One region of the Brevibacillus sp. SIMBA_040 genome, then DNA from elsewhere that is predicted to be linked to it. Evidence: predicted binding sites of a transcription regulator. Region 1 holds the regulator's gene; the other holds the start of a gene.
The links. The regulator Rex, encoded in region 1, represses fermentation and respiration genes when NADH is low (regulators of the CRP and FNR family bind a similar motif). The targets are predictions, from matches to a motif close to TTGTGAAATATTTCACAA.

Region 1 (4,402 bases):
TGCATATAAACAATGAAAGAACGCTCCTCATCTTGTGTCAATTGATCCAAGAGCTTTGACAATGCCACAGGATTGCGATCTCCCTCTATTGCCTGATCAGACGATGCTAATGTATCTGTCCCCATTTTGTTGCCGAGCGCCCCGAGTGTAATCCCGATGAGGAATAGCCCACTAAAAATAGGAATGAGCCACCACATCTGTTTGGGCCTTATATACATACCGTTCCCCCTGTCCCATTTTTGTCTCTAGCCTATGCTATACGGGAAGGTTTTAGAACGGCACGGAAAACTTGCTAATCATAGCATGGTGGTGGTCGGTCATACTACCTATACACCCCGAGGAGGTGAGCGCGTGAAATGGTCGCAACAAACCCCCTCTCCTGACATACTAGGGTTTCTGTTACAGGAATACCGCGTCTCCTGGGCAGGTTTGTCCTCACCACTGCGTCGATTGTCGCACACACCCACACTACATTTTCGCCATCATTCCCTGACAGAGCTCTGGCGAAAATGAGCGAACGACCCGAGTATTACCCAAATTCCCCTACCTACACCTTTTCTTCTCTTACTCCTGTCCACACCTGACAGGAGCCTTTTTACCGTTTCAACGATTGGAAAACGCGATTTGCTTCGTAAATGGCACGTTCTTCATCAATCGTCAACAGCTTATGGTTACGCATGAGGAACTTACCGGCTACAATCGTATCTTTTACATCTCGTCCATTGGCAGCGTATACCACATGTGAAATTGGTTCATGAGCTGGATGGAAATGGGCTTGGTGACTATCGAGAACGATGATGTCTGCCTGCTTGCCCACTTCGAGCGAGCCGAGTGTATCAGCCTGGAACACGCCATCTGCACCATAACGGGTAGCCATGCGCAGAGCTTCTTCGGCTGGCACTGCTACGGGATCGTTGTTCACGCCTTTATGCAGAATCGCAGCCAGCTTCAATTCTTCAAACAAATTGAGGTTGTTATTGCTGGCAGAGCTGTCTGTCCCCAAGGAAACACTTACGCCCTTTGCCAGCATTTTTGGTACAGGAGCAACCCCACTCGCCAGCTTCAGATTACTGACAACGTTATGGGAAACCTTCACGTTATATTTTGCCAAGATGTCGATCTCTTCATCCGTCAAATGTACGGCATGCGCAACCAGGGTCGGACGTGCAAACATACCCAGCTTTTCCAGATGAGCAACTGGTCGCAGGCCGTAATCTTTTTCATTTTGTCCTACTTCCCACGCCGTTTCTGACATATGAATGTGGAGAGGCAGGGACAACTCGTCTGCCTTTTCGATAATTTGGGTGATGAATTCTGGAGAGCATGTGTACGGCGCATGCGGTGCCATCATGACGGTGATACGACCATCTGCCTGGTTATGCCATTCCTTCGCAAACAAGGTAGCATCCTTCAGCTTGGTTTGACGCTCTTCTTCGGAGCAGAGACCAATCATACCTCGACACAGCCGCGCACGCATACCAGATGCTTCTACGGCCTTTGCCACCTCGTCCATATGATCATACATATCGACGAATGTAGTGGTACCTGTACGAATCATCTCAATCAGAGACAGTTGAGTGCCCCATTTAACCGAGTTGCCAGTAAATTGAGCTTCCAATGGCCACATTTTGTCCTCCAGCCATTGCTGCAACGGGAGATCATCCGCATAACCGCGTAGCAAGGACATACCTGCGTGTCCGTGCGTATTAATCAGACCTGGCAGGATGAAGTCTCCTTTTTGGTCGATGACTTCATCGTAGCCAGCGTCAGACAGATCTTCTGGAGTCGGTCCTACATAAGTAATCTTGTTGCCTTCAAAAGCTACAGCACCATCATGGATGACTTCGTTTTGGTCATTTGCTGTGATGACGGTTGCGTGAATGAGGATCGTTTTTTTCATGAGTACACTCCGTTCTCTACGTTAAATAATAGGCCAAGCTTTGCAGATTGGAAGTCACATCTGCGTAGTGGATTCTTACATCCTTGGGTGCTCGGATCGTCGTCGGTGCAAAATTCAGGATGCCTTTGATCCCCGCTTGAGTCAACAGATCACATACGGATTGCGCAGCTGGCGCCGGAACAGTAATAATCGCCAGCTTGATTTGCTTTGTAGCAATGGTTTTTGCCAGCTCATCCAACGGTTGAATAGATAGGCCTGCGAGTTCATTCCCTACTTTTTTGGGATTGCTGTCAAAAATAGCCGCAATCCGCATGTTATCTTTCAAATAAGCGTTATAGTTGCTGATGGCGTGTCCCAAATTTCCGGCCCCTACGAGCGCAACTCTGATTTCATCGGTCAATTTCAGTATTTGCCGGATCTTCTCCACCAAGTAATTTACATCATAGCCAATACCTTTTTTCCCGAAATCACCAAATGTAGCCAGGTCTTTTCGGATTTGGGCGGGATTTACATCGAGATTCCTGCCCATTTGCTGGGAAGAAACGGTTGTCACCTCGACTTGCTGTAAATAACTGAGGTAACGCAGATAAATCGGCAGGCGGCGGACGACCGCTTCCGAAATCTTTTCGTGTTTCGCCACGTTCGGTCTTCCCCCTTACTTCTTTTGCTTCAAAATACGGTAATCTTTCCCATTTGATAAAATCGTGATTGTTCCTGCATCACTTGTAATGTAAGTTTCTGCCCATGATTCCCCCAAACGCTCAAGAACCTCCGTTTGGCCATCCTTCATTTTATCGCGCGGTTTCCCAGTTTGAATGATGGCAACCTGTGGATCGACAGCAGTGAGAAAAGGCTGAGAGGTTCCTTGGTTGCTACCCTCGTCTCCGACCTTGAGCACTTCTGCCTTGAGCTGGCCTGCATATCGCTCAAGCAAGCGTTCTTCCGCCTTTTCATTTACACCACTGGTAAACAAAAAATGCAAATTGCCGTGCACAAGTCGGAAAACGAGTGAATTGTTTTGGGGTGATAAAAACAAAGGTTCATCTGGAAGCAATACGTTCATGGATACTTCTTTATCGAGGGTAACAATCTGCCCCGCTTCTACCGCCAGCTGCCCTACGCCAGAACGAAAGGGGGTTACACGCTGAATCGTTTCTTTCACCAGTTTGGGTAAAATGACGTTCTCCACCAAAATTTGCTTGGATAAAAGCGAGTAACCCCCTACATGCTCCGGCTGATCATTCGTCAACACCAAATAATCCAGCCGCGTCAGCTTTTGCTCTGCCAAATACTCCGACAAAACAGGCCAATCCTCGGCAGTTCCGGTATCGATCAGCATGGTTTTACCATAAGGTAATCGCACTAATGTGCTCTCTCCATGCGGCAATGCCCAATACGAGATCACGAGGCCGGAAAAATCCTGTTCGCTTTCGCTTTCATATGGGTCCTCTACTTTTACCGCTTCTTGCAAATGGTTGTCAATCGAACAGCCAGCGAGAAGTATTACGCCAAAAACGAGCAACCAGCGCCACTCTTTTTTCCATAACATTTATTTTATCACCTAAATCTCTGCTAGACTATTGCTTCATTTTATGAATCTGGCAGGGATTGCATACTAAGGAATGGTTCTATTCGCTCACGAAGAGTCGGCCACGGTCCACTTTCGGTCTGATACGGCGGCAAAGATTGCAGAAACGATCGGCCATAACGCGATTCTACGACGCGCGTATCAAAAACAACAACGACACCGCGATCCAGATGATGACGAATCAATCGCCCAACCCCTTGCTTGAACAAAATGACTGCTTGTGGCAATGCCATGGACATAAATGCGTTTTTCCCCTCTGCCTTCAACAGGTCGGCACGTCCTTGATAGACCGGGTGATTAGGCGGTGTAAACGGCAAGCGCACAATGACCAGGCTGCTGAGTGATTCACCAGGGATGTCAACCCCCTCCCAAAAACTGCTCGTCCCCAAGAGTACACTTCGGTCCATGCTCTGAAAGAGGCGAACGAGCTTGCTGCGGTTGTTGCTGTCAATGCCGTGTCCAAACAGTGTATAGGCTTCCGGCGCGTCCGCCAGTCTTTCTTTTAGCGCCATGTACACGATCCGCAGCATAGAGTGAGACGTAAACAGGATGAGTGTCCTTCCCTTCGTTGCGACCACAACATCCAAACAGCCCTGAATGATTGCCTCCAGGTAGGATTGATCATTCTCTTTGCCCGGAGCCGGAAAATCAGCGGGTATGAGCAAAAGTCCTTGCTCATCGTACGCAAATGGAGATGGCAGAGAGAGTGTTCTCACGCGTTCCTCAGGCAGCTGATCTAATCCAAAGCGACTTTTGACATACGAAAAGCTGTTTTTTACCGTCAACGTGGCAGAGGTCAGAATCAAACTATGCTTTTGAGCAAATAATGGTTGAGCGAGTGAATCAGCAACCTTGAGGAGTGCCGCAGACAGATGAACCTGTTTGCGAGCCACGCGGGACTCTACCTCCATCCA
Region 2 (4,402 bases), on a different contig from region 1:
ATGATCGTGAGCAAGAGGAGGTGACAGACAATGGCAGGACGTGGAAAATCAGATAAGTCGGAGCGCCGCAACAATCATCCGGCAGGGAAACCAAGCAGTCTTGATCAATTTGGCGACAATACAAAGGGTAAAAAAATGGCCCAATCTCCTAACATTATTGAGGACCCTAGCGGAAACGGATAGATCCCGCTTACAGCAAAAAACCCGGGAGCGTGTAAGCCCCGGGTTTTCACGTGGGTTTGGATTAGTATGCCAACGAAGACAATCCGTTGATGTGAGCCAGGTAACGTACATTACTTGCTTCTTTCATCAAGGAAGCTGGCAAGCCTTTCAGCTTGATCTGGCTAGCACCAATTGTACCGATCGCATCTTTGCGACCCAGGCTGCCCAGAGTACCAGAGAATACTGGCGTGAAGCTGTTCATTTTTGTGCCTTTGAAGTGTGCGAACAGGTTGTAACCAACCAATTCGCCCATTTGCCATGCCAATTGAGCAGTTGGTGGGAATGGACGACCTTCTGGGCCCATTACTACCGCACTGTCACCCGCCAGGAATACATCAGGGTGGGAAGTGGATTGCAGGAATTCAGTTACAGTAGCACGGCCGCGGTTTACTTCGATACCGGACTCAGCTACTACATGATTTCCTTGAACGCCACCTGTCCAAACCATTGTTTTCGTTTCGATGGTGCCGCCGTCTTTCAGGCATACAGTGGTTTCTTTCATTTCGGTTACAGGTACCCCTGTCAGGAACTGCACACCGCGTTTTTCCAAGCTCGTTTTTGCACGCTCAACCAGCTCAGGAGCAAAGCCCGCCAGGATGGAAGGACCTGCTTCTACGCAATAGATGGAAACGTCTGCAAAATCAACTCCATGCTTGTGGCACAGTCCTGGCAGCATGTCAGCGAATTCACCAACGAGCTCGATACCAGTCAAACCGCCGCCACCAACCACGAAGGTTGCGTCTGCTTTGTTTTTGCTTTTTCCGAATTCGATTACGCGCTCTTCGAGGTGAGCACGGAGCTTGTTCGCTTCTTCAACGGATTTCAGTGTGAAGCTGTATTCCTGCAAGCCAGGGATCCCAAAGAATGCTGTCTCACTGCCCAATGCGATAACCAGTGCATCGTACTTGATAGATTCGCCGCTAGCCAGTGTAACGCGTTGGGAATCCAATCCGATTTTTTCTACGCTATCAACCACGAGGTCGATATCTTTGCCACGCAGCAGTCTGTCCAAAGGTAGTGCCACGTTTTGCTCCGAAAGGTTTCCTACTGCCAAACGGTGTAGCTCAGTGATGATTTGGTGAGAAGGAAAACGGTTTACTACAGTGATCGTTGCTTCTTCAGCTGTCATATATTTGCGTGCAGTCAATGCGGAGAGCAATCCGCCATAACCGCCGCCTAGAATCAGAATATGCTTCGCCATGCCCAATCCTCCGTCCTTGTCTTTCAATGGTAATTGATTTAGCGTTTTTCTTGTTGACGTTCAGCCAGAACTTCCAGGAATGCTTGAGCAAAACGCAATGTTTTTTGAACTTGCGGATCCTTCAGCATTTTGAGCATACCAAACAAGCCAACGGTGGATGCTTCCACATGGGCACGGTCGTTCGCCTCGATAGCGGCTTGCGCGATGCCCTTTGCTTTGTCGGAAATCGGTTTCACGAATTCTTCCATTCCGCCTTTGAGGTCGTCGATCAGCACTTTGTCTGTCGCTACCGTTTGTACCAGATCATACGTTTTGGTCAGAATTGTTGTCATTTCAGCCAGTTTCGGCAGATTTGCCACCAATACTGTAAGCGACTCTTGAATTTCCGGTTTCATCAACTGATCGAGCACATCCAGTTGTTGCTCAGGTGCCAATGTAGCAGTGCTTGCTACTTCAGCAGCAGCTTGTTGCGTAGTTGTTTGAGACATAGGAAAACGTCCTCCTTTGCTTTGAAATAGAGGCCTTTTATTCTCGATGCCTGTTCATACGAGTAAGGCCGCCATTCTCCCAATTCAGCTTGTTTGTTATATTTTTCACAAAGTGAAGTATGCATGTTAACGAACTATTCAAGTAGTGCATGATTTCACAAACAAATATAGGAAAACGATACTTCAAGTGTGATGTTGAACAGGCTCGATTTAGAACTCTATGTACTCTACTATATACCTTCTTACGAGGAACAGCAAAGGAAAAAAACCGCTTCATTAGGAAGAAGCGGCAGTAACGAGCTTTTTATAGTAATCTTTGATGATTTGATGATGCTTTTCACTAATATCTGTGAATATCAATTCAATGACTGTCTGTGTATCCTGAAAGTTCTTTTCCACCACTTTCGCCATGCCGACAATTTCCTGATTGAAGGAAGGGACGTTAAACGACAAGTGAAGAAATTCCCCTTTGGATACATAACCATCCGTCGCCAATACAAGACGCGTAGGAGAAAGCTTGAGCAGGAGCGCTTGGCCCTTTTCTTCGATCGGTCTTGCTCCCATCACTTTGTAAGGAACAGAAATGACGTTATCAGGTGGAAGCACATCTTGCTTGCCTTTGAGCGATATTTCTACCCCGACACTGATCGGGACCATAGCGAGGAGCCTAATTGGCCATACGGTCTGTTCTGAAACTACTTCCAAATCAATGGTATTGACCGCCGCATCCGTTTCCCATCGAACACGAACTGTCGATCCTAGCAGATCCGGTATCGCTTCAGACTTCATCTCATGGGACACAACGAGATAGCCGCCCTTTACATGTTCGATCATTACTTGAATCGGGGTTTTTACCTGCTTAGAGATGAGCATCTGCAAAACAGCGCCTCGTTGGAGCCGTTTATCCGCCATAAATGGGGTGAGGGATGGGATATCAATCATTGTCTTTGTCATCACTCCACGAAATCAAACTCTAGTTTACCAATCCGAACGGTATCTCCGTCTTTCGCTCCATGCTTGCGCAATGCCTCGTCCACACCCATGCCCCTCATTTGACGAGCAAAGCGCTGAGCAGAGTCATAGCTGTTCAGGTTAGTCATGCGCACCAGTCTTTCGATCTTCTCACCACTGACAACAAACACTTCGTTGTCTTTTGTGATTTCGAATCCATCTGGTTCTTTTTCTGCGCGGAAGACCACGCGTTCTTCCACTTCCACAACTTCCTCGACGGTTGTTTTTTCCGGGATGGTCGCCAGCAAATCACCTATTGCATACATCAATTCCTGCACACCTTGTCTGGTCGCAGAGGAAATCTCGTATACTTGTACATCCGGCAATTTTTCTTTGAAGCGCTTCAGGTTTTCTGCAGCTTCAGGCAGATCCATCTTGTTTGCTACCACGATCTGTGGGCGATCCTCCAGCTTGAGGTTGTACAGGACCAGCTCACGATTGATTTGCAAATAATCCTCATACGGATCACGACCGTCAACTCCTGCCATATCGATGACATGCACGATCAGACGGGTACGCTCTACATGACGCAGGAATTGATGTCCCAGACCTACCCCTTCATGAGCACCCTCGATCAATCCAGGCAAGTCCGCCATGACAAAGCTGTTCTCCCCCAAATCAACCACACCCAGATTAGGCGTCAGGGTTGTAAAATGGTACGCCGCAATTTTCGGTTTAGCAGCGGTCACACTGGACAACAGCGTCGATTTCCCTACACTTGGGTATCCAACAAGACCTACATCGGCAATCAGCTTCAGCTCCATCATGATGTACCGCTCTTGTCCAGGTTCACCGTTCTCCGAGATGTGAGGAGCTGGATTGGATGCATTAGCAAAACGAATATTTCCCCGTCCACCACGGCCGCCTTTGGAAATCACCGCACTTTGACCATGCTCTATCAAATCAACAATGACTTCTTTGGTATCATCGTCAATAACGGTCGTTCCCGGAGGCACACGAACATACATGTCTTCTGCTCCTGCACCGTGCTGGGATTTGTTGCGCCCATGCTCTCCACGAGGTGCTTTGAAGTGCTTTTGATAGCGGAAATCTACCAATGTCCGCAAGCCCTCATCTACGACAAAAATAACATCTCCACCGCGTCCACCGTCACCACCCGCTGGACCTCCGAGCGGCACGTACTTTTCCCGGCGAAAAGAGACGGCTCCGTTTCCTCCGTCCCCACCTTTTACATAAATTTTTACCTGATCGACAAACATGGTGTCACCTTCTTTCCTTTACGCGAATGGAACCACCAAATCCAGGACCCATTCATTCTCGGTATGTATCCACTCGGTGACCTCCACCGTACTCTGTTCGCTTTTACGTATCAGTTTTTCCAATTCTTCCAATCCGGATGCACGAAGCCCTCCGGCCAGGTCAAAACGAAAATGAACGCCACTCTCGCCAGTAGATAGAGTTACTTGCATGTTCGCAGGCTCGTACCCGCTTTGGTCTACGTGATCGTTCGCTGTGCATA

Region 2: a site for Rex is predicted at 2,005-2,022, ahead of SB752_RS08280 (DUF1641 domain-containing protein). Genes of this name have one in related genera too.

Annotation. Positions count from the first base shown of each region.
Region 1 is NZ_JAWRXI010000002.1:316,007-320,408, forward strand. Features, by position in the region: gene SB752_RS04455 (hypothetical protein) at 1-218, opposite strand, end outside; gene SB752_RS04460 (amidohydrolase) at 596-1,900, opposite strand; gene SB752_RS04465 (redox-sensing transcriptional repressor Rex) at 1,917-2,540, opposite strand; gene SB752_RS04470 (ComEC/Rec2 family competence protein) at 2,556-3,449, opposite strand; gene dinG (ATP-dependent DNA helicase DinG) at 3,491-4,402, opposite strand, start outside.
Region 2 is NZ_JAWRXI010000004.1:73,354-77,755, forward strand. Features, by position in the region: gene SB752_RS08270 (hypothetical protein) at 31-183, shown strand; gene SB752_RS08275 (NAD(P)/FAD-dependent oxidoreductase) at 245-1,423, opposite strand; gene SB752_RS08280 (DUF1641 domain-containing protein) at 1,462-1,911, opposite strand; gene SB752_RS08285 (PilZ domain-containing protein) at 2,188-2,865, opposite strand; gene obgE (GTPase ObgE) at 2,865-4,142, opposite strand; gene SB752_RS08295 (Spo0B C-terminal domain-containing protein) at 4,161-4,402, opposite strand, start outside.